Regions from separate parts of the Exiguobacterium sp. s7 genome, predicted to be linked through region 2. Evidence: riboswitches for the same ligand, from Rfam matches in the RefSeq annotation. Region 2 holds a riboswitch; the other holds the start of a gene.
The links. A riboswitch is a leader RNA that binds a small molecule or an ion and turns the genes downstream of it on or off. The one in region 2 is predicted to bind FMN.
Positions count from the first base shown of each region.

Region 1 (16,347 bases), on a different contig from region 2:
GAGTGATTGGATGGATTCGATTAAAGGATACTTATTTGATTTAGACGGCACGATTTATGCGGGGACAGCCCCGATTCAAGCAGCGGTCGATTTCGTGAATCGACTCGAAGCAACGGGCTTCCCGTACTTGTTCGTGACGAACAACGCGTCGATGACGCCGAAACAAGTGGCAGATAAGCTCGTCTCGATGGGTGTACATGTCACACCGGAGCACGTATTGACGAGCGCGATGGCGACGGCCCGTTACATCGAGAAGATGACGCCGGGCGCGACGGTTTACATGATTGGGGAAGACGGCTTGCGTTTAGCGCTTGAAGAACGTGGCTTCCACGTGACGGAAGAGGCGAAGGCGGACTATGTCGTCATCGGGCTCGACCGCCATATCACTTACGAGAAGTTGGCGAAAGGCGCACTCGCGATTCGTTCCGGTGCCCGCTTCATCTCGACGAACGGCGATATCGCCATCCCGACCGAACGTGGCTTTTTGCCTGGGAACGGGGCGCTCACATCCGTCTTGGCTGTGACGACGGAAAAAGACCCATTCTTCATCGGGAAACCGGAACCGGTCATGGTCGATATCGCCCTCGAGATGATCGGTCTCACAAAAGAAGAGGTCGTCATGGTCGGGGATAACTATCATACCGACATCTTGTTCGGGATCAACGGTGGGCTCCGGACGCTTCATGTCAATTCGGGCGTACACGGTCCGGCCTTTATCCAAGAACAAGAAAAGCTCCCGACCTATATGGTCGAAAGCTTAGATGAATGGACGCATGCATGAAAAAAAGGGATGACTCACGTCTCCCTTTTTGTTTAGAATACTTGTTCGACTTCAACGATGCCAGGTACTTCTTCGATGAGCGCACGCTCAATCCCGGCTTTCAAAGTGATGGTTGAAGATGGGCAGCTGCCGCATGCACCCATCAAACGAAGTTTGACGATGCCTTCTTCCACGTCTACGAGTTCGACGTCACCGCCGTCGCGAAGCAAGAACGGGCGTAATTTATCGAGTACTTCTTGGACTTGATCAAACATTTCCATGGTATCTACCCCTTTCTGGTTCCCTTTCATTCTAGCAAGTTTGAGATTGTTTCTCAATCATTAACGCTGAGCGTTTTGTGACGATGTCACTTCTTGAATTTTGTATAATAGGAGAGAACAGGGGGAATGGACATGAAAATCACGGTATATGGGGCTGAGGTGCAGTGTGCGAGCTGCGTCGGGGCACCTAGCTCGATCGAGACATATGAATGGTTGCAAAGTGCGCTTGCCCGGAAATATCCGGATCAGGCGTTCGAGTTCGAGTACATCGATTTCGAGACGGCTGACGACGACATCGCTGAGGCGATCAAGCAAGACGAGTGGTTTTATCCGCTTGTCCTCTTGAATGGGGAAGTCGTGGATGAAGGGGTCGTCCAGTTACGAAAAGTCTACTCGGCCATCGAGCAGACGACAGCATGAAAAGAGTCGAGCGACGATTGTCGTTCGACTCTTGTTCGTTACAGAAGGCGGAACGATGACGTCGCCGAACCTGCCGTGTAGCCAGTGAGCGTCGCATCAGCCTTCACTTGGTACGTGCCGCGCTGTGACGAAGAACTTGTCGAGAGCGTGAACGTGATGGCGCCGGTCGAACTTGTCTTGCCTGTCCCTGTGAGCGTCGTGCCGTAAGGTTGTGTGACCGTCACACGGACGTCGGCGTTTGCGACCGGTTGGCCGTTCGCGTCCCGCACCGTCGATGAGATCGATACTTGCTCACCCGCGTAATAAGTCGACTTCGATGTCGATACTGTCGTCGCGAGTGCTTGAACAGGTTGTGACGTCCCACCAGACGTTGGAGCTTGGACGAGTCCGTTTCCGAACCAGGCGTCGCGTCCAACCGCGCCAAGGTCGATCGAGTCTTGTGACAGTTTTGAGCGGAGTTGCGAGCTCGACAACGTCGGGAACGCTTGCTTCATGAGAGCGAGGTTACCAGCGACGTACGGAGTCGCCATCGATGTCCCGCTCATTTGGCCGTATCCGCCAGTTGCGAGTGTCGAGTTAATGCTCACGCCTGGTGCCGCGACTTCGACCGTGCTGCCTGTAGCCGAGAATGAGGCGCGATTGTTGTTGATGTCCGTCGCTGCGACAGCGATGGCCGAGCTGTATCGGGCCGGGTAGTTGACGAGGTCGCCCGATCCGTCGGTGCGTCCGTTGTTACCGGCTGCCGCGACGACGAGGATGCCAGCATTATTGGCACGGTCGACGACTTGTTGGAGCGTTGAGGATGGACTCGTCGTCCCGAGACTCAAGTTGATGACGTCCATATCGTTCGTGATTGACCAATCGATCCCGGCGATAATACTCGATAGGCTACCGCTACCGTTCGCCTCGAGTGCCTTGACGGCGTAAATGCTCGCCTCGTGGGCAATCCCGACGGTCCCAATGCTGTTGTTACGGGCCCCGATGATACCAGCGACGTGCGTCCCGTGACCGTTGTCATCGGCGTACGAGCTCGTGACCGTGCTGAATGAGGCACCGCCCGAAATCGTCAAATCAGGATGCGGCGAGATCCCCGTATCGACGACCGATACTTTCACGCCTTTCCCGGTGTATCCGCTCTGCCAAGCCGATGGGGCTTTCAACTTCGGGATGCCCCAGTCCTGGGTCTGGTTCTCGATTTGTACCGTCTGATCGACTTCCACGTGGGCGACGTGCGGGTTGTTCTTCAGTCCGTTCAGTGCGGCTTTCGGTACTTCAAGCGCTGCGGCTGGAATGTTTTTGTATTGTTGGCGAACTTCCATGCCTTCGATTGAGAGCGGGATGTTCTTCGCTGACTCTTTGAAGACGACGATGACGCGTTCTTTCGATTTGTTGGGAGCAGCTTCCGCGGCTTCCGGGACGGTTGACAAGACGAGCAATGAGGCGAGGACGGTGCTACAGATTTTTTTCAACTTGTTTCCTCCTTCGGGTTATGTAGGCGAGGTGACACGAAGTCGTTCGGCCGTGACCCTAGAGTAACAAGTTTTGCCAACGGGTAGAATATGTCAATCGAATCAATAATCTGAATATTTAGATAAGGATACAGGGGATTCAGATACAAGACTTTTGGCTCAACACGACGGTGGCTGAACGACAAATGGATTGCTTTACATTAAAAAGGATCGACCGAAATGGCCGACCCAGGCATGTTATTTAATGACTTTATGTTTCCAAAGAATTCCGGACTTGAGCAATCGCGCGACTTTTCCGGTAAGCGACTGCTTGCCCATGAAGACGCCGAATCCGGCCTTCTTCCCAAGCGATCCTAACGTGCCTCGGAGTTTGATATCCGGCAAATCCGGATACCCGACACCTTTCCATTTACAGAGTAGCACTTGGACGATCTGTTCGGCCTGCGCTTCTGCGAGCTGACCCGAAGGTGCATACGGCAGGCTGGCGTTGTCCCCGACGACGAAGATATCGGGCTGTTCCGGGACGTAGTGGTGTGGTGTCAATTTGACACGTCCACCCCCATCGAGTTCCCAACCTTGGTTGCGGACGACGGCGACCGGTTGAATCCCGGCGGTCCACACCGTCAAATCGGAAGCGAAGTGCTGTTCATGGTTCCATAACCCATCGGCGTCGACCCGGACGATGTTCGAGTTATTGATGACTTCGACACCATGTTCCTCGAACCAAGACTGGACATACATCGAGACGCGGTTTGATAGGAACGATAGGACGGACGGGCCGCGGTCGAACAAACGGACCGTCAAGTCGGGACGACTCTCGCGCAGCTCGCTGGCGAGCTCGACACCGGACAGGCCGGCACCGACGATCGAGACGACCGATCCCGGAGATAGGCCGTTGATTGCTTGCTGGGTCTTTCGTGATTCTTCTAACGTTTGGATGCTGTACGTGAACTCGGCGGCACCGGGTACGTTATGGTACTTGTCCTCGCAGCCGAGGCCGATGACGAGGTCGTCGTACGGCACTTTTTCCCCGCTCGCGAGCAGGACCATTTTGTCCCCCGTATCGATATCGGTGACTTGGCCGTATATGTAGTCGACCTCTTCTGGAAAATCGATGCGGATGTCACGATCCGACACGGTCCCCGCCGCAAGTGCATAATACTCTGTTTTTAATCCATGGTAAGGTAGACGGTCGATGAGTGTGATCGATACGTCCTTCAGCTGATGGCCGAGGACACGTTCGATTACACGCATACCCCCGTAACCGCCTCCCAAGACGACTAATTTGCGCATAAAAATCCCCCTTTGTTACACTTCAACTGTATCATGTTATAATACGCCGTAGAAGAACCATTTTCCTGCTTTGAAGGAAAGGGGAAGGGTGAATGACATGATGAATCCGATCATTGAGTTCTGTGCCTCCAATTTAGCGATGGGTTCACAAATCGCCCGCGCCAAATTAGAGTCCGATCCAGACTTAGACGTCGTCGAATATGGCTGTACGGGCTACTGCGGCGTCTGTTCGCTTGACTTGTTTTGTCTCGTCGATGGTGAGGTCGTGACCGGGGATACACCGGAACAACTCGTGACGAATGTATATGAAAAAATTGAAGAAATGGCATGGTGAAAAAGTTTGAAGGACCTTCAAACTTTTTTTATTTTGACTGTTTTCACCCGTTGCATTTTTAAAAAGGGTCTGTTATATTCAAAGAGGTTCGAATGTAGGTTGTCTGACGTTTAACAACATAAAAAGAAAGCGTTTCAAACGGTAGGACACATCTCGATTCGGGTATATCACATTATCAGGTTTCCCCAATATGAAAGGAGCACAACACCAATGAATATCATGAGCGTGGTTGGTATTTTGGCACTAATTGGAATCGCTTACATCTTCTCAACCAACCGTAAAGCCATCAAATGGCGCACCGTACTTGCCGCTTTCGCGGTACAGTTTACGTTCGCCTTCCTCGTCCTCTTCACTACAGTAGGACGTAACGCATTAGAATGGATCTCAGGCGGCGTACAAAGCGTCTTGAACACGGCGAACGCCGGGATCAGCTTCGTCTTCGGTACAGCTGTCGGAGAAGGTAACTTCGTCTTCGCGTTCCAAGTGTTGACGATTATCGTCTTCATGTCGTCACTCATCGCACTTCTCTACTATGTAGGTGTCATGCAGTGGGTGATTCGTATCCTCGGTACGGCTCTCGCCAAAGCACTTGGCACGTCACGTAAAGAGTCGCTCTCAGCGACAGCGAACATCTTCGTCGGTCAGACGGAAGCACCGCTCGTCATCAAACCTTACCTTCCAACGATGACGCAATCGGAACTCTTCGCTGTCATGGTCGGTGGTCTCGCCTCGGTTGCCGGTTCAGTTCTTGCTGGATACGCTGCTCTTGGTGTACCGCTCGAGTACTTGCTCGCAGCGAGCTTCATGGCTGCTCCTGCTGGTCTCATGTTCGCGAAAATCATCGTCCCGGAAACAGACGTACCGGATGACGATATCGAAATCGCTGAAGATGAAGAGAACAAGGCAGCGAACTTCGTCGATGCAGCCGCTCGCGGTGCATCTGACGGTCTCTTCCTTGCTTTGAACGTCGGTGCGATGCTTCTCGCCTTCGTTTCATTGATCGCGCTCGTTAACTTGATTCTCGGTGGAATCGGTGGCTTGTTCGGTTTCGACGGCCTCACGCTTCAATTGATTCTTGGTTATGTGTTCGCACCGCTCGCATTCGTGATTGGTGTGCCATGGGCAGATGCTGTTCAATTCGGTAGCTTCCTCGGACAAAAACTCGTGTTGAACGAATTCGTCGCTTTCTCTGAATTCGCACCAATCATCGGTTCTGGTGACCTCTCGGCACGTACGGAAGCTATGATCGCGTTCGCACTCTGTGGATTCGCCAACATCTCATCACTCGCCATCCTTCTCGGTGGTCTTGGTGGAATGGCGCCGAACCGTCGGAACGACATCGCGCGCATGGGTGTCCTCGCGATTCTCGCAGGTACGCTTGCCAACTTGATGTCAGCGACACTCGCTGGTCTTCTTCTCTAATCAAACACGGTATACTCAGAGTGGTCACTTCGGTGGTCACTCTTTTTCGTTGCGACGTTTATGAATGAACAGCAAAAACCGACCGTAAGGCGGTCGGTTTCACTAGTGTTTATCATCCCTGACGAGGTATATCCACTTCTTGGAGTCTCGGCCAAGTGGCTTGCCAATTCTTTTTATTGATCCGGGCTCGATAAACATGATGGTGTGAAGCGTCGTTCGCAAAGTCCGGAGTCGGTCGTAACTGTAGTCTAACTATGTCGTCAATACCGTAAGGGACGGCCAGCTTCAAGCGTCCGCCCGCATCAAGACTGACACCGATGGCCGTGACCGTCTCAGGGAAATGGGCCAAGGCGTCGACCGCAGATTGATACGGTGGCAATTGATTGACCCGATGCATGCGGGCCTGGTTTTTGACCGACCAAGGGACGTTCGGTAACAGGTCGTGCAGTTGTGCCTCATACTGTTTTTCAATCGCCTCGTCGATGTGAGATCGGTCAAAGTAGATGACATCGACGTCCTCGGTAGGCGTCGGTACTTCGTAGCCGTGCGCGTCATCCCATATTTTTGCCCGCACGTATCCGGCACAAATCCACCAATCGGGTAAACCGAGCGAAGCGACGATTGTCAACAGACGCATCAGTTCCACATCAGTCTCTAAAAAATGGGTCTCATCTTCAGTCGTGTTCAATCCATCTCCTCCTATTCTCTCATTAGCATAGCGTACCTATACAAAAAGCACCTAGACCGGGGTCTAGGTGCTTGTCAGTTACGCTTGAAGTTGCATGCGCTGACGTTCGATCCACGGCTTCAATTTGAGGAAGAGTGGGACGAACAAGGCGCTGATCAACAAGGCCTTAATGAAGTTGAACGGCAAGATACCGTATAGGACGAGGTCCGTTTTGACTGCCGGTTGCGCCATCTCGGTCATGCCGAAGAAGAACGCGTAGGCTGGTAAGATGAGCAAATAGTTCAAGATCGCCAAGCTGAGTGCCATCGTGATCGTACCGGCCACGAGGCCTGAAGCGAGCGCTTTATTCGTTTTACGTTTATGGTAGAACCATGCGACCGGATACATGAAGGCGACACCTGCAAAGAAGTTCGCGACTTCACCGACCGGAACGCCGCCACCGTTGAAGACATAGTAGAGGACGTTTTTTAGAGCGACGACCACGACGCCTGCGAGTGGGGAGAACACGATCCCGGCGACGAGCGCGGGAATGTCACTGAAATCCACTTTTAGGAACGGGGGTAGGAAAGGCAGCGGGAAGTTAAAGAGCATGAGGACAAAAGAAATGGCCCCGAGCATCGATAGCGTCACCAGTGTTGTCAATCGTTTGTTGCGCGTTGTTTTCATCAAAATCTCTCCTTTTGTCGCTCCTTGATGAATGGCACCCGTCGCATAGAAAAACCCGATTGTATCAAACAATCGGGAGAGTTTACGCGCATACGAAACAGATGTTCTCATCGGTGTTTAGACCACGCCGAAGAAAACATCCGGATATCGGTCGGATGCCGCCATCTTCTCCCATCCAGACTTTACTGTCGGCTTTCGAATCTCACGAAATCAGCAAGCAACGCCTTGCTCGCTCACGGGCTGAGAAGAACTTGTCTTCAATACCGCCGGTCGGGAATTTCACCCTGCCCCGAAGATGGAACGATTTAATTTTTTTTGTTACAGTTTAGTTATACAAGATATTTCACAAAATCTCAAGTCAGTTGACTTGAAGTTAAGATAACGAAGGAGGAGTTCAGATGATTCATTTGACAGAATCAGCCGCATTACAAGTCATCGATATGATGAAACAGACCGAACGCCCCGACGACCAGTACTTGCGGATCAAAGTGCAAGGGGGCGGGTGTACCGGCCTGTCTTACAGGATGGGGTTTGATGAGGATAAGACAGACAAGGACGTTCAGTTTGACCACTATGGTGTCCGTGTCATCGTCGCGGAAGCCGATCACGGGGTCGTCGACGGTCTCGAGATTGACTATAAGCAGTCGATGCTAGGAGGCGGCTTCACGATTAAAAATCCGAACGCCATCGCCACGTGCGGTTGTGGCTCGAGTTTCCGGACGGCATCGAACGCCGGGACACCTGGGGATTGCTAAACGAAAGGCCAATCATGCCTCATGATTGGCCTTTTTTGTATTCAGTCTGTCTCTTCAATCAGAATTAATCGAATGAGTTTCGAAGCCGCGTCTAACTCGATTTGATGTTGCCAAGGACGAAACGCTGTGATTTTACACGTGTCGTTCGTGATGCGGAATGAACAGACGCTCTCTTCCTCTTGGTCAAGGACCGAGTAACGGCTGAAGTCCGATAAGCTTTGGTAAATGGCATATTGTGTCGGTAATTCACACGACCATCCTTTTTCTAATGTGATCTGATGCATGCGTCTCGCCTCTTTCTTCTCTATATATATAAGAATAACAAAAATATTCAAGGGTGTGGGAGATTAGTCGAGAGGATGCAAGGGAAAATGAAAAGAGATGTCATTTCATGTAGGAGGGGCAGGGACGATGAGAAAAGTATTGATTTTCGGTGGCTCACGCTATTTTGGAAAGCGGTTGGCGCTTCGGTTGGCGGAGGCCGGTGACGATGTGACGATTGTGACGCGTGGACAACTGCAAGTACCCGAGGCGGAGGGCATCCGGTCGATCAGAGGGGACCGACAGTCGGTGGCGACGATGAAAGATTTGTCACGCGACCATTACGACCTCGTCTATGACAATATTTGCTTTAACCCGTACCAGGCAAAGATCGCCTCGGACGCTTTCATGGACCAAGTCGGTAAATATGTGCTCACGTCGACGATGTCGGTTTATGCGCCAGGCGCCGAGTTGAAAGAAAGTGATTTCAATCCGCTCCATCATGACTATCATCTCGAATCCGAACATGATTACGGGCAAGGGAAGCGAGAGGCTGAATCTTATTTCTTCCATCGCGCCTCGTTCCCGGTCGCGACGGTCCGCTTGCCGATCGTGCTCGGACCCGACGACTATACAGACCGTCTCAAGTTTTATATCGACGCCGTCCGACGGGAAGAGCCGATCGTGCTGCATCACCCGGAAGCGAAGATGGGGTTTATCTCAAGCTTTGAGGCGGCCGCCTTTCTAGAATGGGTCGGTCGGGCGAACGTGACCGGACCGTTCAACGCGGCGAGTGAAGGGGTCATCTCGCTCGGGGCACTCATGGAACGGATCGGCCATCACTTAAATAAACCGGTCCAGATCATCAAAGATGGCGAGTCGTCGCCGTACGATACGGACGTCGACTATTATATGTCGATTGCCGAGGCGAAAAAGGCCGGGTTCGTCTTCACCCAACTCGACGACTGGCTCGACCGGGTCATTGTACAAACAATCCGCAAATGAAAAATGGCCCTCATCATCGCGATGAGGGCCACATCGTTATTTCCCGGCAAATACCGAAGTCGAATGTTGTGGGTGACGCGCTGTCGGGTCGACGAGCTGCTTCACTTGGTTGATGGCGATCGGGGCTTCACCGAAGCCTGTCGCAATCAATTTCACTTTTCCTTCATAAGTCGCGATGTCACCACAGGCGAAGATGCCGGCGACCGTCGTCTCCATGCGTGAGTCGACGCGGATCGTGTTCTTCTCGAACTCCATGCCCCAGTTTTTGATTGGGCCGAGCGATGAGACGAAACCGTAGTTACAGATGAGGTCGTCGATTTCGACGAATTTCGATTCGCCGTCTTTGTCCGTCAATTCGACCGACTCGATGTGTGTCTCACCTGAAAGTGACTCAATGTTATATGGCGTCCACATGTTGATCGTCGAGGCCTTCATTTGCTCGACCGTATGCTCGTGGGCACGGAAACGGTCACGGCGGTGAACGATATGGACTTCCTTGGCGATGCCTTCAAGCATGAGCGCCCAGTCGACGGCAGAGTCGCCGCCGCCAGCGATCATGACGCGGCGGTCGCGGAACTTCTCCATGTTGTCGACGAAGTAATGAAGGTTGGCATAATCTTCGCAACCATCGATGCCGAGCGGTCGTGCGGCGAATGCCCCGTTCCCGGCCGTGATGATGATGGCTTTCGTATGGTACTCATCCTTGTTCGTCGTGATCTGGAACGTGCCGTCTTCAAGACGTTCGACCGTCTCGACCGTCTCCCCGAGGCGATAGTCCTGCTCGAACTGATCGGCTTGGGCTTTCAATTGGTCAATCAAATCTTGGGCTTTCACTTTCGGGAAGCCGGCGATGTCGTAAATATATTTTTCTGGATACAGTGTCGATAATTGTCCGCCGAGCTGCGGCAAACTTTCAATCAACGCCGTATCGAGTTGGCGCATACCTGCATAAAATGCGGTGAACAGTCCGACCGGACCGCCACCGATGATGATCACATCTTTCGTCGATTTCATCGAATTCCTCCTCAAAACGTATACATCCATTATAGTGACAATCGTGAATTAAATCCATTCTGTACAAACATCCTATACATTCAAAAAAAATTCAAGAAGATAAGCTTTTCCATTGAGAAAACGAAATAAACAGCGTACAATGAACGAGAAGCAATTGTGAACATTGGTTGAACAAGGTTTAGGCTTTATTGTGAACATTCATGTGAAAAAACACACAACATGATTGTTCAAGAAAACAAAACTATCAAAACAAGGTGGAAATGAACATGAAACGACCTAACATTGTTATTCTTGGCGCAGGTTTCGGTGGACTCATCACAGCGGTGAACCTCCAGAAGACGCTCTCAGCTGGCGACGCGAACATCACGCTCATCAACAAGCATGATTACCATTACCAGACGACATGGCTCCATGAACCAGCGGCCGGAACGATGAAACCGGAGCAAGCTCGTATCTACATCAACGACGTTGTGAACCCGTCACGCGTGAAATTTGTCAAAGGGATCGTCGATCGCGTCGATACTACGGCTAAACAAGTACTACTCGCAGACGGCTCGACTGTTGAATATGATTATGTCGTGTTCGCACTCGGCGGCATTCCGGAAACATTCGGAATCCCAGGCCTCAAAGAGAACGCGATGACAATCAGTTCATTGAACAGCGTCCGTAAAATCAAAGAACATATCGAATACTCATTCGCACAATACAAGACGAACGGGTCGGCTGATCGCTCGTACGTGACAATCGTCGTCGGCGGCGCAGGTTTCACAGGCATCGAGTTCCTCGGTGAGCTCGTCAACCGTGTCCCTGAGCTTTGCAAGCAGTATGACGTGCCACGTGAAGCGGTTCGAATCGTGAACATCGAGGCGGCTCCGACCGTCCTTCCTGGTTTCGACCCAGAACTTACGACGTATGCACAGAAATGGCTCGAGCGTAACGGTGTCGAGATGAAACTCGGCAACGGCATCAAAGGCGTTGAGCCTGGCGTCGTCACGTTCGGTCCGCTTCAAGGCGACACGACGGAGACGATCGCAGCGAACACGATCCTTTGGACAGGTGGCGTGAGCGGTAGCCCGATCATCGAGAAATCTGGTTTTGAAGCGGTCCGTAACCGTGTCATGGTCGAGGCGGACAACCGTGCCCCTGGTCACGACAACGTCTTCATCATCGGTGACTGCTCGGCTGTCATGGATCCGGTCTCAAACCGTCCATACCCGCCGACTGCTCAAATCGCGACGCAACAAGCGCACAACGTAGCGAAAAACATCGCGGCGCTCATCAACGGAAAATCGACTTCGAAATTCACGTATGAGAGCAAAGGGACAGTCGCTTCACTTGGCCATAACGACGGTATCGGCATCGTCATGGGCAAAAAGATCTTCGGTCGCAACGCTTCATTCATGAAGAAAGTGATCGACAACAAACACTTCATCGAATTGAAGAAGTACGGTCTCGTCCTCAAAAAAGGTAAATTCTAAGCAATATGACCAAGTAGCCCGCTCATCCGAACGGGCTACTTTTTTTGATGGCGTCTCATGGTTCACCTTTGACCTAAGAGAGGGCGATTCGGTATAATAGACAACGGGAAAAGGGGGCAATCGCATGCATATCATCCAGGCTGTCATTGGGGCGATTCTTTATTTGGTCATCTTCTTCAGCATCGGCTTCATTTTGAACATGCTACTTAAAAAAACATGGACGCTCGTGTTCATCTATCCGATTTTCGTCATTATGATGATTGATAACGTCAAGCTCTCGAGTTACATCACGGAGACATCGACCGCGCTCGCCAACGTTTACGAACGGGTGCTCGGACTTCAGTTTTTGGATGTGTTCATGCTTGGTTTCGGACTGCTCGGTGCGATTTTGGCCGGCGTCACGATCCGCTACTTGCGTAAGAGTGGTTACTCAATGTTTTAAAGACGGCAGAAATGTTCGTCTTTTTTGTTTTCTGCCTACTTTTTTAGAAGGCGAACCGATATACTAGATGAGATAACGATTTAATTAGTAAGGGATGCGATGAGAATGACATTACCGATGTATACGATCAAGAAAGTGTTGAATAATAGCGTTGTCATTTGCCAACATGATCCGGAACCGGAAGTCATTCTACTCGGGAAAGGGATTGGCTTCGGCAAGAAAGCGGGCGATCTCGTCGACCCGGCCAGTGTCCCGGAGAAAGTGTATCAACTGACAGATAAAGAAGAGCAATCGCAATATCGTGAACTCGTCAAACACGTCGACGAGGACTTTATTGCTTTCATGCAAGAAATCGTCGGCTTTATCGAGAACAACACAGGTAAAAAAGTCGACCAGCATATCCATATCGGTTTGACCGACCACTTGTTCTTCACGATGAAGCGGATCGAACAAGGGATGGAAGTGACAAATCCGTTCTTGCTTGAGACCGAATCGCTCTATCCGAATGAGTACGCCTTGGCTGAACGAATCGTCGATATGATTCACGAGCGGCTCGACGTGCTGTTGCCCGATGCGGAGATCGGATTTATCGCGCTCCATATCCATTCGGCGACGACGTTCAAAAACGTCCTCGAGGTCAACCGGCACAACCAAATCATCGGGCAAATCGTTCAGACGATTGAGAGTCGTTTGAACGTCAAAATGGATCGGAGTTCACTCGATTATAAGCGCTTACTTCGGCACTTAAGGTACGCCGTTGAGCGGGTTGCGACGGGTGAGATGGTGGAAGCCCCACAAAAAATTGAAAAGGTATTGCGCGAAGAATATCCGCTATGCTATAGTACTGCTTGGGAGCTGATGGGCATCATGGAACGCGAATTAAAGCGTCCTGTCCCGCGAGGTGAAGCGACATATTTGACGATGCATCTCCAGCGCCTAACAAGTAGATAACTGATACCACGTATCTTACGTGTTACTGATTCGATCAGGCATGAGTAAGGAGTGGAACGCAACGATGTCTCCATTAGGAGAGGTCTACGTTCTATACCTTATTCATGCCTGTTTCTGTTTTTATAAACGTTTATTATGAAAACGTTTAGATACGTCGGTTGTCTGACATCTACAGTCGTCTTTCCGCACGAAACAATCACAAAAGGAGGATTTATCATGTTTAAGCAGATCTTTGGTGTTCTTCAAAAAGTCGGTAAAGCACTTATGCTTCCTGTAGCGATCTTGCCGGCAGCCGGTCTTCTTCTTGCATTCGGTAACGCGATGCAAAACCCGGCCCTCACATCACGCGCTGGTTGGTTAACGAACGAAGGCGTTGTGAAATTCGCTCAGCTCATGGAGCAAGCGGGTGGCATTATCTTCTCGAACTTAGCACTCTTATTCGCAGTCGGTGTCGCGATCGGTTTAGCAGGGGACGGCGTTGCCGGACTCGCAGCCATCGTCGGATTCCTCATCATGAACAAAGTAATGGGTGTTTGGCTCGAACTCACACCTGAAATCATCGCACAAGGTGACCCGGCTTACGCATCAGTACTTGGGATTCCAACACTCCAAACAGGGGTATTCGGAGGGATCATCGTCGGTCTGATTGCCGCATGGGCATACAATAAGTACTTCAACATCGAATTGCCGCAATTCCTTGGCTTCTTCGCTGGTAAGCGTTTCGTCCCAATCGTTACTGCAGTATTGGCAGTTGTCGCTGGTTTCGTTATGCTTCTCATCTGGCCACCAGTTCAACACGGCTTGAACACGTTCTCAAACTTCATGTTGACTGAAAACCGCACGTTCGCGGCATTCATCTTCGGTTTGATCGAACGTTCATTGATTCCATTTGGTCTTCACCACATCTTCTACTCACCATTCTGGTTCGAGTTCGGCTCGTACACGGATGCAGCGGGTAACATCGTTCGTGGTGACCAAGCGATCTTCTTCGCACAAATTCGTGATGGTGCCGAGCTCACAGCTGGTACGTTCATGACTGGTAAGTACCCGTTCATGATGTTCGGTCTTCCAGCAGCAGCACTTGCTATGTACCATGAAGCACGTCCTGAGCGTAAAGCAGTCGTCGGTGGTCTCTTGGCTTCGGCAGCACTTACATCGTTCTTGACTGGTATCACTGAGCCGATCGAGTTCTCATTCTTGTTCGTTGCTCCACTCTTGTTCGCAGTACACGCAGTCTTCGCTGGCCTTTCGTTCATGGTCATGCACATCTTGAACGTCAAAATCGGGATGACGTTCTCGGGCGGTTTGATCGACTACCTTCTCTTCGGTGTACTTCCTAACCGTACAGACTGGTGGCTCGTCATTCCAGTCGGTCTCGTGTTCGCAGTCGTTTACTACTTCGGATTCCGTTTCGTAATCCGTAAGTTCAACCTTAAAACACCGGGCCGTGAAGATGAAGTCGTTGAGCAATCAACTGCTACAGGTTCGGAACTTGCACAAGATATCCTCGTTGGTTTCGGTGGTTCGCAAAACATCAAACACTTAGACGCATGTATCACACGTCTTCGCGTTGAAGTTAAAGATAAGAGCCAAGTCAACAAAGAAGAATTGAAACGCCTCGGGGCAGCTGGTGTCCTTGAAGTCGGTAACAACATTCAAGCAATCTTCGGACCACGTTCTGATGCGTTGAAATCAGAAATGCAAGCGGTCATCGCTTCAGGTAACGAAAAGAAAGCAAACTGAATGAAGCTATAAGCCAATCCATTATGGATTGGCTTTTTTTGTATGGGTGAAACGGTTTCAGCCTACTGGCAGATGGGGAAAAGTAAGTATTCTGACAAAAGGAGGGAACCATGATGTGGAAGAAAGTGTTTGGTGTTTTGCAGCGAATCGGGAAGGCACTCATGCTTCCGGTTGCGATTCTACCGGCAGCCGGTCTATTACTCGCATTTGGTACCGCATTCCAAAACCCTGATCTCGTTTCGCTCTTACCTTTCTTGGCAAACGATTCACTCGTTCTCGTCTGGCAAGTTATGACAGATGCCGGGGATATCGTGTTTGCCAATCTAGGTCTATTGTTCGCCGTCGGTGTCGCCATCGGGCTAGCCAACGGGGACGGTGTTGCCGGGTTAGCAGCTATCGTTGGTTATTTGATTATGAACAAAGTTATCAGTACGTGGAACGGTATTACCGCGGAAATCGCCCAGGGAGACCCGGCCTATGCATCGGTACTCGGGATCCCGACGCTCCAAATGGGGGTATTCGGGGGTATTATCGCAGGTCTCATTGCCGCATTCGCATACAACAAGTACTTCAACATCAAGTTGCCGGATTTCTTAGGGTTCTTCGCCGGGAAACGGTTCGTGCCGATCGCGACCGCTGCATTCAGCTTATTGATCGGGATTGCGCTCGCCTACATTTGGCCGCCGATCGGTTCAGCGATCAACACGTTCTCGAGCACGATCATTGAAGCGAACGTCGCCGTTTCAGCCTTTGTCTTCGGTTTGGTCGAACGTTCTTTGATTCCGTTCGGTCTGCACCACATCTGGTACTCACCGTTTTGGTTCCAGTTCGGGGAATATACGAACCAGGCGGGAGACCTTGTCCAAGGGGACCAACGGATCTTCTTCGCACAATTACGTGACGGAGTCGAATTTACGGCCGGTACGTATATGACCGGGAAGTTCCCGTTCATGATGTTCGGATTGCCTGCCGCTTGTCTCGCCATGTTCCACACGGTCCCGAAAGAGCGTCGTAAAGACGTCGAAGGACTTTACTTCTCAGCAGCCCTCACCTCATTCTTAACGGGAATCACCGAGCCGGTCGAATTCTCGTTCGTCTTCGTTGCACCTCTACTCTTTGGTATTCATGCCGTCTTTGCGGGACTATCCTTTATGACCATGCACTTGCTCAACGTTAAGATCGGGATGACGTTCTCAGGCGGACTCATCGACTATCTGTTGTTCGGGGTATTGCCGAACCGGACAGCCTGGTGGCTCGTCATTCCAGTCGGCCTCGTCTTCGCGGTCATTTATTACTTCGGGTTCCGCTTCGCCATCACGAAGTTCGATTTGAAAGTGCCGGGACGTGAAACCGTCGCCGAAGGCA
Region 1 is NZ_JACSLO010000002.1:56,324-72,670, forward strand. It holds gene KNP79_RS02865 (DUF86 domain-containing protein) at 1-6, shown strand, start outside; gene KNP79_RS02870 (TIGR01457 family HAD-type hydrolase) at 11-781, shown strand; gene KNP79_RS02875 (NifU family protein) at 814-1,071, opposite strand; gene KNP79_RS02880 (DUF1462 family protein) at 1,168-1,461, shown strand; gene KNP79_RS02885 (S8 family serine peptidase) at 1,500-2,930, opposite strand; gene KNP79_RS02890 (NAD(P)/FAD-dependent oxidoreductase) at 3,168-4,223, opposite strand; gene KNP79_RS02895 (YuzB family protein) at 4,321-4,557, shown strand; gene KNP79_RS02900 (NupC/NupG family nucleoside CNT transporter) at 4,768-5,979, shown strand; gene KNP79_RS02905 (nucleotidyltransferase family protein) at 6,092-6,616, opposite strand; gene KNP79_RS02910 (ECF transporter S component) at 6,746-7,333, opposite strand; FMN riboswitch at 7,493-7,634, opposite strand; gene KNP79_RS02915 (HesB/IscA family protein) at 7,732-8,088, shown strand; gene KNP79_RS02920 (hypothetical protein) at 8,130-8,372, opposite strand; gene KNP79_RS02925 (NAD-dependent epimerase/dehydratase family protein) at 8,500-9,354, shown strand; gene KNP79_RS02930 (NAD(P)/FAD-dependent oxidoreductase) at 9,391-10,368, opposite strand; gene KNP79_RS02935 (NAD(P)/FAD-dependent oxidoreductase) at 10,635-11,846, shown strand; gene KNP79_RS02940 (YuiB family protein) at 11,971-12,288, shown strand; gene glcT (glucose PTS transporter transcription antiterminator GlcT) at 12,394-13,239, shown strand; partial or broken gene ptsG (glucose-specific PTS transporter subunit IIBC) at 13,456-14,955, shown strand; partial or broken gene ptsG (glucose-specific PTS transporter subunit IIBC) at 15,096-16,347, shown strand, end outside.
Region 1: it holds a riboswitch for FMN, as region 2 does, so the genes downstream of both, KNP79_RS02910 (ECF transporter S component) here and ribD (bifunctional diaminohydroxyphosphoribosylaminopyrimidine deaminase/5-amino-6-(5-phosphoribosylamino)uracil reductase RibD) in region 2, are expected to answer to the same signal.

Region 2 (16,347 bases):
TTGACGGAGTTCCCCGATATCGATTCGGTCGCCATCGATTCGGATCAGGTGCCGGAGATCGCCGGTGCCTACTCGATTTTCACCGTCCCGGTCGTCCTGTTTTTCCTCGACGGCAGAGAGACGCTCCGCCGGGCCCGGTTCGTCCCCATCGGCGAGCTGACCCATCAACTCGAGCGTCTCCAAGAGATGCGCGGTTGAATCCACAGACACTCGTCTGTGGATTTTTTTGGTTGTTTGCGTCGAGGACAGGGAATCAGGAGAGTAGCTGCGTCACTTGTTCGAATGAAGAAATGAGGAAACGCTGATGGAAATCATACGCCACTCCGAATGGGGGGACACGAAGCTCACGCTCCATCTCGTGTCGCAAATTCTAGGCAAAATCAAACTCGGTCTCGCCCCGCAAGAGCCGCAATGGGCCCACGTCACGTTACCGCTCACCGTGAATGGATTTTCGACAGGACCTCTCTGGAGCGGGCGGACGCTGTTCGAGATTGACATCGACGTCGCAGCCTCGGTCATCACGGTGCAGGTCGAAACCGCTACGACCGTGATTCCGCTGACGGACGGGACGTCAATCAAGTCATACTACGACGCGATGGTCGGTGCGCTCCATGCGTCAGGTGTCGAGATCACCATCAACCCGAAATCGCAAGAGATGCGCGACATCTGGTGGCTCGACCGCGATGAGACCCCGCTCGTCTATGACACATCGACGGCCCTGAAAGGGGTGCGCCTGTTCCAGTACGCGGCGCGGGAACAAGCGGCGTTTCTCGCCCCGCTCCGATGCCGGAAAGTGAAGCCGGCCTTGTTTTGGGGCACGTTCGACGTGTCATCGCTCATCGTCTACGGAAAATCCGAGCCGTTCCCCGAGGACAAGGTGATTGAGAAGGCGGCGTTCGACGAGCACATGATCGAGTTCGGCTTTTGGCTCGGCGACGAGTCCGTCGACGTGCCGACGTTCTTCATCTTGCCGTATCCGTTCCAATACACCGACCTCGGCTCAGAGCGGCTTCAACCTGAGGATGCCTACTACGACGCCAAGATGAGCGAATGTTTTTTGTCGATTGAGAACATGAGTCGGGCAGATGACATCCAAGCCTTCTTCCGGACGTCGTTCGACCTGTTGAGTGATCAACTCGGGTGGGAAGGGCGCGCACATTATTTCTTGCCGCTCGATATGCCGGCGCAACCAAAACAAGAGCCCACAGACGAAAGTCTGTGAGCTCTTGTTTAGTTTAACGTACGGTAGCGCGTCGTTCGACCGTTTCCGACACGGGTCACTTTTCGTTCGGCTATCAACTGTTCGATCAGTTTTCGGACAGTCCCTTTGCTTTTATTCAAATAGGCTTCGAGTTCTCTTGTCGTAAATTCGGACTGTTGACTAAGCCATTGTTCGAGTTCGTTTTCGTCAGAGTCTGGTGTCGTTAGCTGTTGTTTAGGCAACGTCACGACAAAGGCGTTCGGACTCGTAGTCCAGAATGGTCGTTCGAGACTTTCTTTGTAGCTTTCTTTGATTCGTTGTAACCCGGTACCATAACTTTCAATCCATTTCAGACGATACAATACATTGGCTAGTTTTGGATTACGGCTCTGAGAAATACCTAAATTGATATCCTCGATCGTTAAGCCCTTCACGAGTCCGCCCACCGAGACGATTTCGATTCGGTTTTGGAATAAATGAATCAAGATGCTACCGCTAAAACTATAATCGCGATGTGTAACGGCATTTACAAGAGCTTCTCGCAAAGCAGGACTAGGATAACTTTCGGTCTCGAGCCGTTTTAGACCGACGAAGCGTGCTGACGTGGCATTGTTCAGACTAAGGTATTCATAGACGGATTCGACTTGCGCGAGAATGGAGCCACTAAATTCTTTACGATCTTGAAATTCAAGCTTGTCGTTCCCTAAATAGCGGGCGCATTTGATTGAGTGTTCGCATTGGTCAGAAAGAAGGAGCCCTAAATTTGTGTAATAGCCATCATCTGTCATCAGGCCAAGTGTACGTTGTTGCTCGACACCAAATTTGATGTTCGTTTGAGCAAAAAAGTGAGAAGCTTCCTCGAAAGTCAGTTCCTGTTTCAAACTACGCATCGTTTCAAAGTTCGTCCCATCTGATTCGATAATCATTTGGCGGATGTTTTCTTCAGAGGCATTTGTGACAGACGTACCGTACCGAATGAAAACACCCGACGATTTCATGCCTTTTCCCTTCAAATTATAAGGGCGTCTCGTTCCGCGGGCCACAGCTATCTTTATGACCTCTTTTTTGTCGAGCTCAACCACTTCTAAATATAAATGGACTAGAATAGCTGGTTGAATGTTGTCATGTAGCTTGTTTGATACTGCTTCGAGTTGTTGATGTGCGTTAGGGACACCGAGGACGGTACCATCATCTTCTATACCGATATAAAGAACACCACCTTGCGTGTTGGCGAACGCAATCAATTCGTGAACGACAGCGTCTGTAAGTTCTCGCTTGAACTCAACCGTAGGCGACTCTTTCATATGATTCACCTCTAATCTATTATTTGTATAGATTAATTATAATCGATTAATCAAAAAAAGATCGATTTGGACGGGAGTCCGAATCGATCACCATGTTCAACCTTCAGTTGTCTGCGGCACGAGGTAAATCAAGCCGAACGGGTTATGGAGCAAGTTGTCGATGGACGTCCGCTCGTCTTCACCCATCTCGACCGTGAACGTTTTGCCGTCCTCGAACGTGAAGCTGTCCCCGTCCCCGAACATCGATCCACCCGAAATGAGGTGGAAGTTGAACGAATGGACGACGTGAATCGCGTCTTCAATTTCGAGCGTGGCCGGTACGGCGACGTCGGCGTGACCGAACGCTTTCATGCCCCACGAGACGTAGGCGTCTTCTTCTTCCGTGATGGCTGTGAGAAGCGAGTAATCGAGAGCGAGGTCTTCTTCTTTCGACTCTTGCCATTCGTCTTTCGAGTAGGCGACCCCAGCCGTCTCGACCATGACGCCGAGTCCGCCGGCGTTCAAGATGGCATTGGCCGCACGGCGGGCCGCCGCGATGTCCGTCACGTCATTGACGTCGACGATCAAATAGACGATATGCGTGTGGCGGGTAAGCCCTTTCGCGATTTTCGGCGTGAAACCGCCCGAGCTGGCATGAATCATCGCTTCGGCGAGAGCCGGGTCGCGCTCGACGACTTCGACCGTGAACGCTTTTCCGGTCTCATCTTCTAACAGCAGTAGGCCAGCCATCGTGTAGCCTTCGCTATGTAAACTGATTTGTTCGCTGACTGCCTCGGCCGATGACCAGTTTCCTGGGATGGCGAGCAATACTTGTGTACGGTTCATAAGAATCATCCTCTTCTTCAAATAGTCAGGCCCCTCACAGGGAGAGGCCTGGTCTCTTCTCTTATTATGCCCTATTTGGCGAAAAATTATTCTTGATACGTCTTCAATACTTCTTGGAGCGGAATCTGATCGATCTTGCGACGGCTGATGAACGTGCTTGCGAAGAAGAGGAGCGTCACCGCACCGAGTGTGTAAAGCAGATAAATCCACTCGAACTCGAGCGGCAAGACGAGTCCATAATCTTCCGCGAACACGACGATGATGACCCGCAAGATGACGAGGGCGATCGGGATGCTGAGCAGGGCCGAGATGAGCGCGTAGATGAAGTAGCTATTGAGAATCATCGAGCGGACCTCGCGCCGGTCGTAGCCCATCACTTTCAAGAGCGAGATGACGTAATAATTTTTCTCGACCGTGAGTGCGGTCAAGACGAACAGGATGCTGAAGGCGATCAAGGCCGATCCGCCAATCATGACGTTCATCATAAAGTTCATGTACTCATTTATCGATTGGGACTGCTCAATCAGACCGCTTCGTGAGATGACCGTCGGATAGTCCGTCTCGTCCGGCCGTTCGGTCGCATAAATCCCGTTGAACAAATCACGTGTCGTCCCGCCCGATAATTGTTCGCTGAGCGTTGCCCGAGGCAGGTAGACGACATCGCCCGCATATTCGTCGGCGATACCTCCGATCGGGTACGACAACGTCTCGTTGTCGAGTTCGATGTCAAGCGTGTCCCCGGTCTCGAGGCCGAGCTTCAAGGCGAGTGAGGCGTTGACGATGATCTCATCCGCTTTCGGTACCAGTTCGTTCCCGTCTTCGTCTTCGAGAGGATAGAGTGTGTTCGTCGCATCGAGCCCTTTCAACGTGACAAGGTTGTCTTGAGCGAAGGCAAACGGGTAGGTGAGGAACGGCTCTTGTCCATCTTCGAGCACGGGTTGCGTCGTCGTGTACGCCTCATATTCATAGTCGGCCTCGTTCAACTCGCCGACCGTCATCCGGTCGACCGCCCCGTTCATCATGAGGGCGAAGACGATGAGGAGCGTCGAGAATAGGATACCGAAAAAGAAGATGATGAAGCTGCCCGTGCTTTTGACGGCGTATAAATATTTGAATTTCGTCTTGCCGCGGGCGTTCCGGAGCAGACGGCTGACGATGCGGCTCAGTCGATTGAGTGAGGCGTTGTCTCGAGGCGACAGCAAAGCGAGAGCGCTCTCGCCCATGATTTTATAGATGACGGCTCCCGCCACGAGCGCGAAGAACAGGAGCGGGGCGAAGACGGCCGTGAGAAACACGAGCGGGCTTTGGGCGATGGTGATGGACGGCAATAGATAGAAATCGAGGTACAGGTTTTTGAGCGGCTCGGCGAAGTAGAGCCCGAGGAAATAGCCGATGACGAGCATGAGCGTCGCGAACAGCAAGATGAAGACTAGGTACGGGACCGCGATTTGGCGGCGGTTGTAGCCAATCGCTTTCAAGAGCCCGATTTGTCCGCGCTCGGCCTCGAGCATGTTCGAAATCAGGATGGCGACGATGATGACGGCAATCGAGACGATGAACAGGCTCAAGCCGAGCGCCATCGCTTTACCAGATGAGATCTCGCTATAGATGGCGCCGCTGCGCATGATGTTTTCCGTTTCCATGACCGAGATGACGAACGGGAGCTCGACGTCGGTCACGACCGTCCCGTCAGTGACACCGGCAAGGCGGAACGATTCGGTTCCAATCACCTCGTCGTAGGCGGCGTCCGTCATCAAAAGGAGTGTCTGCGTGCCGGGATCCAAATTGAAGAAGTTCTCATCAAACAGCGGGAGCGTGTAGTCCGGGAACAAGACGAATCCGCTCACCGTGAAAGGGGTGCCGAGGTCGAGCGAATCACCGATTTCAATCCCGTTCTTCTCGGCGTATTTCGCATTGATGGCGACCTCATCGTTTTGCTCAGGCCGCTTGCCAGCCTCGAGATAAGACACGTTGATCGTGTCCGCTTCTTTCAAGACGAGTCCGCGGTGTTCGCTCGAGCCGAACGGGTAGGTCAAAAGCTTCGAGGCGCGGAGCTCAAGCGTCGCGCCGTCCATCTCGCCCTCGACGGCGTCGATGCGTGCCGCGATCAAGTCATCGAACGCCGCCTCGTCGACACGTCGCAAGTCCGAGAGCGTGTAGCGGCCGGAGGCGATGAAGTCCGCCAACTCTGGCAAGGCCGCCTCTTCTTCCGTGACCCGATTCAGCATCTCGACGGCAAAATCCTCTTGATTCGATGAGGCGAGATACTCCTCGGTCGGCACTTCGATGCCGCTGATGCCATAAAACATCATCGTATACGTGAGCGAGCTCATGACGATGATGACGGCGATGGCAAGGAGCTGCATCCATTTGCCGGCGAGCGTCTTCCATACGTTTTTATACAGCATCTGTCTCACCCCCAGTGGATGTCGCGAGCGGCTTTTCGGACCGGGTTGTGCGTGTACTCCACGATCCGTCCCGAGTTCATTTTGATGACGTCATCGGCCATCTCACTGATGCCCGTGTTGTGCGTGATGACGACGACCGTCTTGTTGTACGTCTCGTTCAAGCGCTCGAGCAGTTCGAGCACCCGTTTTGAATTGTCCTCATCGAGCGAGCCCGTCGGTTCGTCGCAGAAGATGATGGACGGATTTTTGGCGAGACTCCGGGCGACCGAGACGCGTTGTTGCTCGCCGCCCGACAATTGGTACGGGTATTTGTCGCGGGCAGCCGCTAACCCGACTTGATCCAACAACTCTTCGATTGGGAGCGGGTCGGTCGATAAATCGGCCCCGATTTGAACGTTCTCGTAGACGGTCAAGTTTTGGAGTAGATTATATTGTTGAAAGATGAAGCCGAGATGGTCGCGTCGAAACGCTGTCATCTGCTCGGACGATAAGTCCGTCAAGACGGTGTCACCGAACGTGATCGTCCCGGACGTCACCGTGTCGAGGCCGCTGATGACGTTCAACAGCGTACTCTTGCCGCTCCCGCTCGGGCCGAGGATGACGACGAAGGCCCCGTCATTGATCGTCAAATCAATGTCTTTCAACGCCGCGGTCTCGACATCCCCAGTCTTATAGATTTTATTGACGTGCTGAATGTGAATCATACCGATTCCTCCTTTGTCCGATGTTATCTTTTACCCGTTTCGAGCACATCGCGGACGGGAATATGTGAAACTTCATAGGATTTCAATTTTGAAAAAATAGTGAAACCGCTTCACCTGTGATAAAATAATATTACCAGGTACTAATATTGATTGAAGGAGAATCCTACTATGAAAATTGCTTATATTACGGACAGCACGGTCGTCCTTCCTGATTCGATTCAACACCACCCGGACATCCATATCGTTCCGCTCTACGTCGTCAAAGGCGACCAGCCGTATAAAGACGGGGTCGAGGTCGATGCCAAGACTGTGTACGAATGGATCGACGCAGGTGAACGCGTCTCGACGAGCCAACCGGCCATCGGCGACTTCGTCACCTTGTATGAGAGCATCAAAGACCAATATGATATGGGCATCGCCGTCCACTTGTCGTCGGACTTGAGCGGGACGTATTCGGCATCGGTTCAAGGCGCAGAGATCGCCGAGTTCAAACTGCTCGCCATCGACTCACGGGCCGGCATCTACACGATGGGGCTCATGCTCGAAGAGTTGATTGAACGCGTCGAGCGTGGAGATACACTCGAGGACGTCGAAGCGTATATGAAACAACGAACCGAGGACGTCCACATCGAATTGATTTTGCAAAACTTGACGCAAATGCAAAAAGGCGGCCGGATCTCGAAGTCGAAAGCGCTCATCGGTAATATGTTGCAATTGAAGCCGGTGCTTCGCTTCGAAGACGGTCTTATCGTTCCGTATCAAACGGTTCGGACGTATAAGAAGGCGCAAGCCCAGTTGTTCGAAGCGCTCCGTCAAGTCATCGATTCGGGTGAATGCACGGACGTCTCGATTTTCCACGGGAACGTGCCAGAACTGGCCGAGTCGTGGAAACGTGAGCTCGGCGACAAAGCCAAAATTCGGGTCGACACACTCGCACCGCTCCTTGGGGCCCACACGGGGTCAGGCTCGATCGGTTTTTCGTTCTTAAAAGCAAAGTGATGACAGGATCGTGACGCGAGTCGCGATCTTTTTTTATTGTCACAACTTTCAAACAACGGCTGGAATCTTCCACCAAAACCCTTCATACTATGTAGGAATGATAAAGAAAAGGGGGGAGACGATGCGATTTCGGAAGTACCTCATCAGAAGCTGGTTCTCGTGGTCGCTCGTCTTCATGGGAATCCTCGCCTACATGTGGCTCGGCATCGGTACGTTTGATTGGTCGTTATTTTGGTTCATCTTCACGCTCGGCGCCCTGTTCGTCATGAACCCGCTCAAGCGGCGGCACCTTCACTTTACGTTCCATGAGATGTTCGTCTTCATGACGTTCTTCTTGTACGGCCTGTTGCCGGCCTTGTTGATGGGACAGCTCCTCTTACTCACGTTTCAGGCCCGGACGTTCACGAACAAAGTCGGACGTCGGCGTTTTTTGCATTTCTATCCGCTCAATACGTTGATCGAGGCGATGCTCCTCGTCTTGCCGGGGCTCGTCTATTTGCGGCTCGGCGGACAGATTGGACCGAACGTTCATCTGCTCGAACAAGGTACGGCGCTGATTGGCTTCTTTGCCGTCTTGTTCCTCGTCCTCGGCTTCAGTTTCCTGCTATCGCGGTTCCTGATTGGGGAACGGATCCCGCTCCCGATCATGTGGCGTTTGCTCCGTTTTGACTGGCTCGTCATCTCGCTCGAGCTGTTGTTCACGATGGTCGCCATCGAGGCGTTCCAACTGTTCGGATACACGGGGCTGATGGCGACGTTCCTCATCCTGTCGCTCCTCAAGATGGGATTATCGAAAGCGACGGAGACCGAAGAGACGCAGTCGAAGATCGATCAAGTCGAACGGTTGAAAGAGCAACTGTACCGCGTCGACAACGAGCAACTGCTCATCGAGAAGTTTTGGAACGGGCTCCGGGAAGTCGTCGAGCTCGAGCGCGGCTGGCTCCAAGTCAATCGGGACGGGCACCGGACGTTTTATGATATCAGCGGCCGTACGTCCACCCCCGTCGCCGACGCCTACACACTCGAACGGCACCGCGACGCGGAAGAACCATACTTTGTGTATGATTCGCTTCATGAGTGGCATCCCGACCTGCAGGCACATCAAACCGAGCTCCATCATTCGGCACTCGTCATCCAACCGGTGTCGAGCACGACGAACGCGGTCAGCTGTATGATCTCGACGACGGCGAACGGAGCTTACGACGGGGCGATCGCCGTCGAGCTCCATCGCCTGTTGAAGACACTGTCCTGGTCGCTCGAACGGATCGACGAGCGGAACCGTCTTCAACATGAAAGTTTGACCGATCCGATGACGGGACTCCCGAACCAGCGGGCGCTCAAGCGGTGGACGAAAGAGCGGTTGAACGATGTCGCATCGTATCCGTTGTCGGTGTTCTTGGTCGACCTCGATCATTTCAAGGCGATCAACGACACGTATGGTCACGCGTTCGGCGATGAGGTGTTGATCGAGGCTGGGACGTTGTTCACGCGTCTCATCCGAAACGGGGATCTCGTCACGCGTTACGGCGGCGAAGAGTTCGTTTTCGTCTTCCCACGCATGGATGAGGCTGCTGCCATCGTGACGGGGGAGAAGATTCGCCAAGCGCTCCGCAACCATCCGTTCGGCTCGGAAGGGATTCGCGTCCAGGTGACGGCGAGCATCGGCATCGAGACGATCCACGAGTACGAGGATCTCGATACATTGCTCCGCCACGCCGACCGGGCCATGTACGTCGGTGCGAAATTCAATGGACGGGACCGGGTCGCCCATTACCGCGACACGTCGACGGAACGGATTCAATGATGAAGGAGAACACCGGCTCATCGGTGTTCTCCTTTTTTGTCTGATCAACATGAACGATGCTTGGGCCGATGCCCTCCGTTCCTGGGGCGATGCGGATGCCTCCGCAGCGCGTGCCGCGCTTTACGGGGTCATCCTTGCATCGCTCTCCCCTAGGAGTTCGGGCACCGGCCTAGGCGCCGTTGAACGAATGTTAAATCGAATTCGATTCGCTCGTCCCTCGGCGCCCCGACTCTTGCAGGACAGCAATCCGACGGAGACCCAGCAGCGTAAGCGATGCGGCTCCGGGATTGCCTGCAGAAAGCGTGGGCGCCGAAAGGACGAGCGACAACGGTACACCTACAAAATAAAGGAGGGCACCGGATACCCGGCGTCCTCCTTATGAATGAAAGATTATAATTTCTGATTGAAGATTTCTGACTCGACCGCGTGAATCGCAGCCGACCACGAGCCGTAACGATGAAGGATGGCTTTCGTGGATGGTTTGTTGTTCCGTTTTGCCCATTCGCGATACGCTTCGAAGGAAAGAGAGAAGCCCATCTCGTGAATCGCTTCACGGAGTGCGTTAGAGAGTTCGGATTTGGAATAGGTCACACTCGCTTCAAGTCCGGCCTCGGCACAGGCGTCATGCCACGAGCCGAACGTCTTGACGATATGGTAATGGCTCGGTGCTTTCGGATGAAGCTTGCGCCATTCCTGATATTTTTTGAGCGTGATAATCGATCCCATGTCGCGCGAGTAGAGGGCAAGCGTCTCGATGATATCTTCGCGCGTGTACTTCGGCATTTTATCTGGGAGGTCGACGGTCGCCTCTCCATGCCATTCGTAGCCGGCGATGGCGAGCGCCTCGGCCCATGACCCGAACTGTCGGATAATCGACTCGGGAGATGGCCAGCTTTGTTCCATCGCGAAGCGACGATACACAGAGCGACGTGGACGTTCCTTCAACAAGTCGCCGAGTAGACGGATACAGTGAATCATCCTCTGTTGCTCGGTGGACAAGTGGTGGGATTTAGTGGATAGCGTTTGACTCAATGATGGTTCCTCCTTCCATGGACTCATATCTGAACCGACAAAGATGACGAAGTTGCTTCTACAATCATACTATCGGCCAGTTTTTACAATTTATAAGTGCATTCTTCAAGTTTTTTTAAACCGATTTTATAAACCGATAGGTCTAAAGCCCTGGTTACACTTTGAAAAAATGGTAACAGTTCTATTACAAATTTAATATTAAATGGGTTCAATTGTAAACAAAAAGTTTTATGATGGCGTAAATGTCATATTCTGTACGAAAAAGTACCCAACTGGCCAATGGGGTCATCACCGTTGCACCAGTTGAGTACTCTTCTATAATAAATTTAATTTTCAGACTAATCAATGAAAGTTTTGAAAATAACGAATTTTTTTTGAAAGGCTGGTCAGTGGAATAGGCGGTCTGCTAAAATAATGGAATTGATGTAAAAAAGAAAAGAGGATATTACGATATGACAATATGGTTGTTCTACTTACTGCTCGGTTTGATTCAAGGCTTCACGGAGCCGATCCCGATTTCGTCAAGCGGTCACTTGGTCATCTTCCAAGAGCTGTTCGATATCGAACTGCCGGGACTCTCGTTCGAGATATTCGTGAACTTTGCCTCGCTGCTCGCCGTCTTGACGATTTATCGGAAAGACGTCGTCCGTCTCGTCGTCAGTCTGTGGACGTTCTTATTTAAGAAAGATCGCAGCGACGAGACGATGATCGATGTCAAGTTCATCGGGCTCTTGCTCGTCGCGACCGTCCCGGCTGGTTTGCTCGGTGTCTTGTTCGGTGATTGGATCGGGGAGACGCTCGGTGGAGTCGCCACGGTCGGCTACACGCTCATCTTGACCGGGCTCGCGCTCTGGTTCATCCGCAACATGCGCGGGAACAAAGGGGACGGCGGCATCACGCTCCGCGACGCGATTTTGATTGGACTTGCTCAAGCGGTCGCACTCATTCCAGGGATCAGCCGCTCCGGCGCCACAATCGTCATGGCGATGCTCCTCGGCATCAAACAAGAGTCGGCCCTCCGCTTCTCGTTCTTCTTATTCATCCCGGTCAGTCTCGGGACGATGATTTTAGATGGACCGGCGCTGTTCACGAATCCGGAAACACGTGAACTGTTCGGACCGCTCATCTTGGCGTTCATCGCCTCGTATGCGCTCACGGCCATCTCGCTCAAATGGTTCCAACACATCATGGCGAAAGGCGAGCTCAAGTATTTCTCGTTCTATTGCTGGATCGTCGGTCTCCTCGTCGTCCTATTCTTGGCATGATTCTGAAGGCGCTGCTCACTCGAGCGGTGCCTTTTTGCGCATTTCGTTTTGCCATCGATTTATTTTTGCGCTAAAGTGGAATCGTACAAACAAATATTCCTTCGGGGTCGGGTGAAAGTCCCAACCGGCGGTGATGGGCGCGAGCCTTAAGTCCGTGACCCGGGCGCACGTGTGCGAACGGTGGATCTAGTGCGATTCTAGAGCCGACAGTATAGTCTGGATGGGAGAAGGAAACAGAACAGGTCCACGCGACCTGTAGTTCGTCGTACGTTTTTCTGTAAAGAAAACGCTTATTTGGTTTGCCCAAATGACGACCGACACCTCCCACCGAGACCTTGAGGATCATTCCTTGAGGTCTTTTTGTTTGTGCGAAACAAGGAGGGAGATTATGAATCAGTACATGCAACAAGCCATCCAATTGGCCAAGTCCGCCTCATCGACCGGCATCAACCCGCGCGTCGGCGCCGTCGTCGTCAAAGACGGCCGGGTCGTCGGGTTCGGCGCTCACTTGAAGGCCGGGGAAGCGCATGCCGAGGTGCACGCCATCCGCATGGCCGGCGCTGCCGCCTACGGTGCGACGATGTACGTCACGCTCGAACCGTGCTCGCATTACGGCAAGACGCCGCCGTGTGCCGACCTGCTCGTCGAGTCCGGCATCAAGCGTGTTGTCATCGCGATGGAAGACCCAAATCCGCTCGTCGCAGGGCGCGGCATCGCTCGGTTGAAAGCGGCCGGGATTGACGTCGAGGTCGGGCTGCTCGAGCGTGAGGCGCGGGCGCTCAATGCGGCGTTCTTACGTTCACTCGAGACGAAGCGGCCTTACGTCATCTTGAAGACGGCGACGAGCCTCGACGGCAAAGTCGCGCTCGATCACGGTGACAGCAAGTGGGTGACCGGGACAGCAGCCAGACGGGACGTCCATGAACTGCGTGCGACGGTCGACGCCGTTTTGACCGGTGTCGGCACCGTCCTCGCCGATGACCCAGGCTTGACCGTTCGGCTCGACCGCGAGACGACACAACCGCTCCGAATCGTGCTCGACCGTGAGTTGCGTACGCCGCTCTCGAGCCAGCTCGTCCGGACGGCAAACGACGTACCGGTGCTTCTGTACACGACGTCGGATGACCAAACAAAACGTGACGCGCTGGCAGCGAATGGCGTCGAAATTGCCGACTATACGTCGCTCGAAGCTGTCCTGCAAGACGTCTACGCACGCGGCATCGGTCGTATGCTCGTCGAAGCGGGACCGACACTCGTCACTTCACTCTTGGACGGACAGTTCGTCGACGAGTGGGTCATGTACCAGTCGCCACGCGTATTCGGCGGCAAGGGCGGTTTTTACCGTTCGCATCATGATGGGCCGCTCGATGCGGTCGAACGGTATGAGGTTCAATCGGTCGAGACGGTCGGCACCGACATCAAACTGATCATGCGAAAGGAGGAGTCCGATGTTCACGGGAATCGTTGAAGAGATTGGCAGTGTCAAGGCAGTGAAACGGAACGGTCCGTCACTTCGGCTCACGCTGAGCGGGAAGGTCGTCCTCGAGGACGTGAAGCTCGGTGACAGCATCTCCGTCAACGGCATCTGTCTCACGGTGACGACGTTCGACCGTGACAGTTTCTCGGTCGATGTCATGCCGGAGACGCTCAAAGCGTCGAGTCTCGACGGGGTCCGCCCCGGCACGAACGTCAACTTGGAGCGGGCCATGCCCACGAACGGACGCTTCGGCGGCCATTTCGTCTCGGGTCACGTCGACGGGGTCGGGCGCATCGTGAAAAAACGGGCGCTCGCGAACGCCGTCTATGTCGACATCAGCTGTGAGCCGTCGCTCCTCCGCTATATCGTCCCAAAAGGTTCGATCTCGGTCGACGGGACGAGCTTGACGGTATTTGATGTCACCGAACGCGGGTTCACGTTGTCGCTCATCCCGCATACGTACAGTGAGACGGTACTCGGGATGAAACAGGCAGGAGACGCGGTCAATTTGGAATGTGACATGTTGGCTAAATATATGGAAAAACTCGTAAGTCAAAAACCGATGACGCTTGAATCTCTGGCGTCGCAAGGGTATGGAAAGGCGGGATGGTAATGTTCCACACGATTGAAGAAGCAGTCGAAGATTTGAAGATGGGACGACCGATTATCGTCGTCGACGATGAGGACCGTGAGAACGAAGGAGACTTCGTCGTGCTCGCGGATAAAATGACCGCAGAGACGATGAACTTCCTCATCACGGAAGGGAAAGGGCTCGTCTGCGCCTCCCTGGCCGAAGAAGTGGCCGTTCGACTCGATTTGCAGCCAATGGTCGCAAACAGCACCGATCCACACGGGACGGCGTTCACGGTCAGCGTCGATCACGTCGATTCGACGACGGGCATCTCGGCGAGCGAACGGGCCCATACGGTTCGCGAACTCGCGAACATCAACGCCCGTCCGGCTGATTTCCAACGTCCGGGACATATTTTCCCGCTCATCGCCAAAAAAGGAGGCGTCTCGGTACGACGCGGACATACAGAAGCGTCGGTCGACTTGGCGCGCCTCGCCGGAAGTGAACCGGTCGCCGTCATCTGTGAAATCATCCGCCCGGACGGCGAGATGGCCCGGGTGCCGGACCTTGAACGCGTCGCGGAAGCGCATGGTTTAAAGTTCATCACGATCGAGGCGCTCGTCCGCTATATGGAGACGGACCTCGTCAGTCGAGAGGCGGACGTCTCGCTCCCCTCGGTGAAAGGGGACTTCCGATTGATCGGGTATCGGAACGTCCTCGACCGGGAAGAACACGTCGCACTCCTAAAAGGTGAGCTCGAACACGCACCGCTCGTCCGTATCCATTCCGAGTGTCTGACCGGCGACGTGTTCGGCTCATATCGTTGCGACTGCGGGCCACAACTCGATACAGCGATGGAGAAAGTGGAAGCCGAAGGCGGTGTCATCTTGTATATGAGACAAGAAGGGCGCGGCATCGGTCTGCTCAACAAGTTGAAGGCGTACGAACTACAAGAACAAGGGCTAGATACGGTCGAGGCGAACGTTGCGCTCGGTCTGCACGCCGATTTACGCGATTACCGGGTCAGCGCGGCGATGCTTCGTGACCTCGGGATCACGAACGTCCGGCTCATGACGAACAACCCAGAAAAAGTCGACGCCTTGGAAGCGTGCGGGATCACGGTCATCGAACGTGTCCCGATTATCGTCGGCGCCCATGCGGCGAACGAGAAATATCGAATGACGAAACAACAAAAAATGAACCATTTTGGAGGAGAAGAATCATGATGCATACATTTGAAGGAAACTTGGTCGGAAAAGGCTTGAAAGTCGGAATCGTCGTCGGACGGTTCAATGATCTCATCACGATGCGCTTGCTGGACGGTGCGAAAGACGCGCTCAAGCGCCACGGCGTCGAACAAGACGATGTCGAACTCGCGTTCGTCCCGGGCGCTTTCGAACTCCCGCTCGTCGCCAAAAAGATGGCGATGAGCAAGAAATATGATGCCGTCATCACGCTCGGGGCGGTCATCCGCGGCGCGACGCCGCACTTCGACTACGTCTGCAGCGAAGCGGCGAAAGGTGTCGCCCAAGCAAGTTATCAGTCAGAAGTACCGGTCATCTTCGGCGTCTTGACGACCGAGACGATCGAGCAGGCCATCGAACGCGCCGGCACGAAAGCCGGGAACAAAGGTTGGGAAGCGGCAACGGCGGCCATCGAGATGGCGAACTTGATGCGCGCGTTTTAATAGGATGGAGGAGAGCGAAACGGCTCTCCTCTTTTTTTGTCGTTAGCAACGCGTGTGTCCCGGGAAAAGAATAAGGTGAAAAGGGGGCGACGGTGATGTGGGAATGGGTGGCTCAACTGAGCCCGGCCATGCAGGCGCTGCTCGGAACGATGTTCACGTGGGGGATGACCGCGCTTGGGGCGGCCATCGTCTTTATGACGAAGTCGATCAACGCGCGGTTGATGGACAGTATGCTCGGGTTTGCCGGCGGGGTCATGATTGCCGCTAGTTTTTGGTCACTCCTTGCGCCAGCCATCGAGATGGCGGAGCAAGACGCGATGCCGGCTTGGTTGCCGGCCACCGTCGGCTTTTTAGCGGGCGGTCTGTTTTTGGCGGTCGTCGATAAACTGATCCCGCACGTGCATCCGACATCTCCGATTGAGGACGCGGAAGGTATCCGCCCGCAAAAACGAAAGCGGAGCACGTTGCTCGTCTTGGCGATCACGCTGCACAACATTCCGGAAGGACTGGCCGTCGGCGTCGCCTTCGGGGCGGTCGCGGCCGATTTCCCGTCCGCTTCGCTGACGGGTGCCATCGCGTTGGCCATCGGGATCGGCATTCAAAACTTTCCGGAAGGTGCCGCCGTGTCGCTCCCGCTCAGACGAGACGGGCTCTCCCGGCGCCGAAGTTTTTTCTACGGTCAGTTATCGGGCATGGTCGAACCGGCGGCTGCCTTGGTCGGTGTCTGGGCCGTGCTCGTCATGGAGCCGCTGTTGCCGTTCGCGCTCAGCTTTGCCGCCGGGGCGATGATTTTCGTCGTCGTCGAAGAGGTCATCCCTGGGTCGCAAGAGAACGGGCATAAAGATATGGCATCGATGGCATTGATGCTCGGCTTCACGATCATGATGATTTTAGACGTGGCGCTCGGATGAGGGCATGACAAAAGGAGCGCTGACGGTTGCGTCGGCGCTCCTTCATGTAGTGAACAGCCCGGCTCAAATGAGCCGGGCTGATGGATTAAAACGTCTCAGACGTCGTTTTCGCTTGCATGTGGAGTTGGATATAATCCGGTCCGCCTGCTTTTGAGTCTG
Region 2 is NZ_JACSLO010000006.1:79,471-95,817, reverse strand. It holds gene KNP79_RS09365 (thioredoxin family protein) at 1-198, shown strand, start outside; gene KNP79_RS09360 (DUF5996 family protein) at 305-1,222, shown strand; gene KNP79_RS09355 (RNA-binding domain-containing protein) at 1,231-2,505, opposite strand; gene KNP79_RS09350 (DUF4261 domain-containing protein) at 2,602-3,330, opposite strand; gene KNP79_RS09345 (ABC transporter permease) at 3,417-5,738, opposite strand; gene KNP79_RS09340 (ABC transporter ATP-binding protein) at 5,744-6,442, opposite strand; gene KNP79_RS09335 (DegV family protein) at 6,611-7,441, shown strand; gene KNP79_RS09330 (GGDEF domain-containing protein) at 7,563-9,245, shown strand; gene KNP79_RS09325 (homing endonuclease associated repeat-containing protein) at 9,636-10,277, opposite strand; gene KNP79_RS09320 (undecaprenyl-diphosphate phosphatase) at 10,730-11,542, shown strand; FMN riboswitch at 11,636-11,778, shown strand; gene ribD (bifunctional diaminohydroxyphosphoribosylaminopyrimidine deaminase/5-amino-6-(5-phosphoribosylamino)uracil reductase RibD) at 11,931-13,010, shown strand; gene ribE (riboflavin synthase) at 12,991-13,632, shown strand; gene ribB (3,4-dihydroxy-2-butanone-4-phosphate synthase) at 13,632-14,816, shown strand; gene ribH (6,7-dimethyl-8-ribityllumazine synthase) at 14,813-15,277, shown strand; gene KNP79_RS09295 (ZIP family metal transporter) at 15,373-16,188, shown strand; gene pruA (L-glutamate gamma-semialdehyde dehydrogenase) at 16,274-16,347, opposite strand, start outside.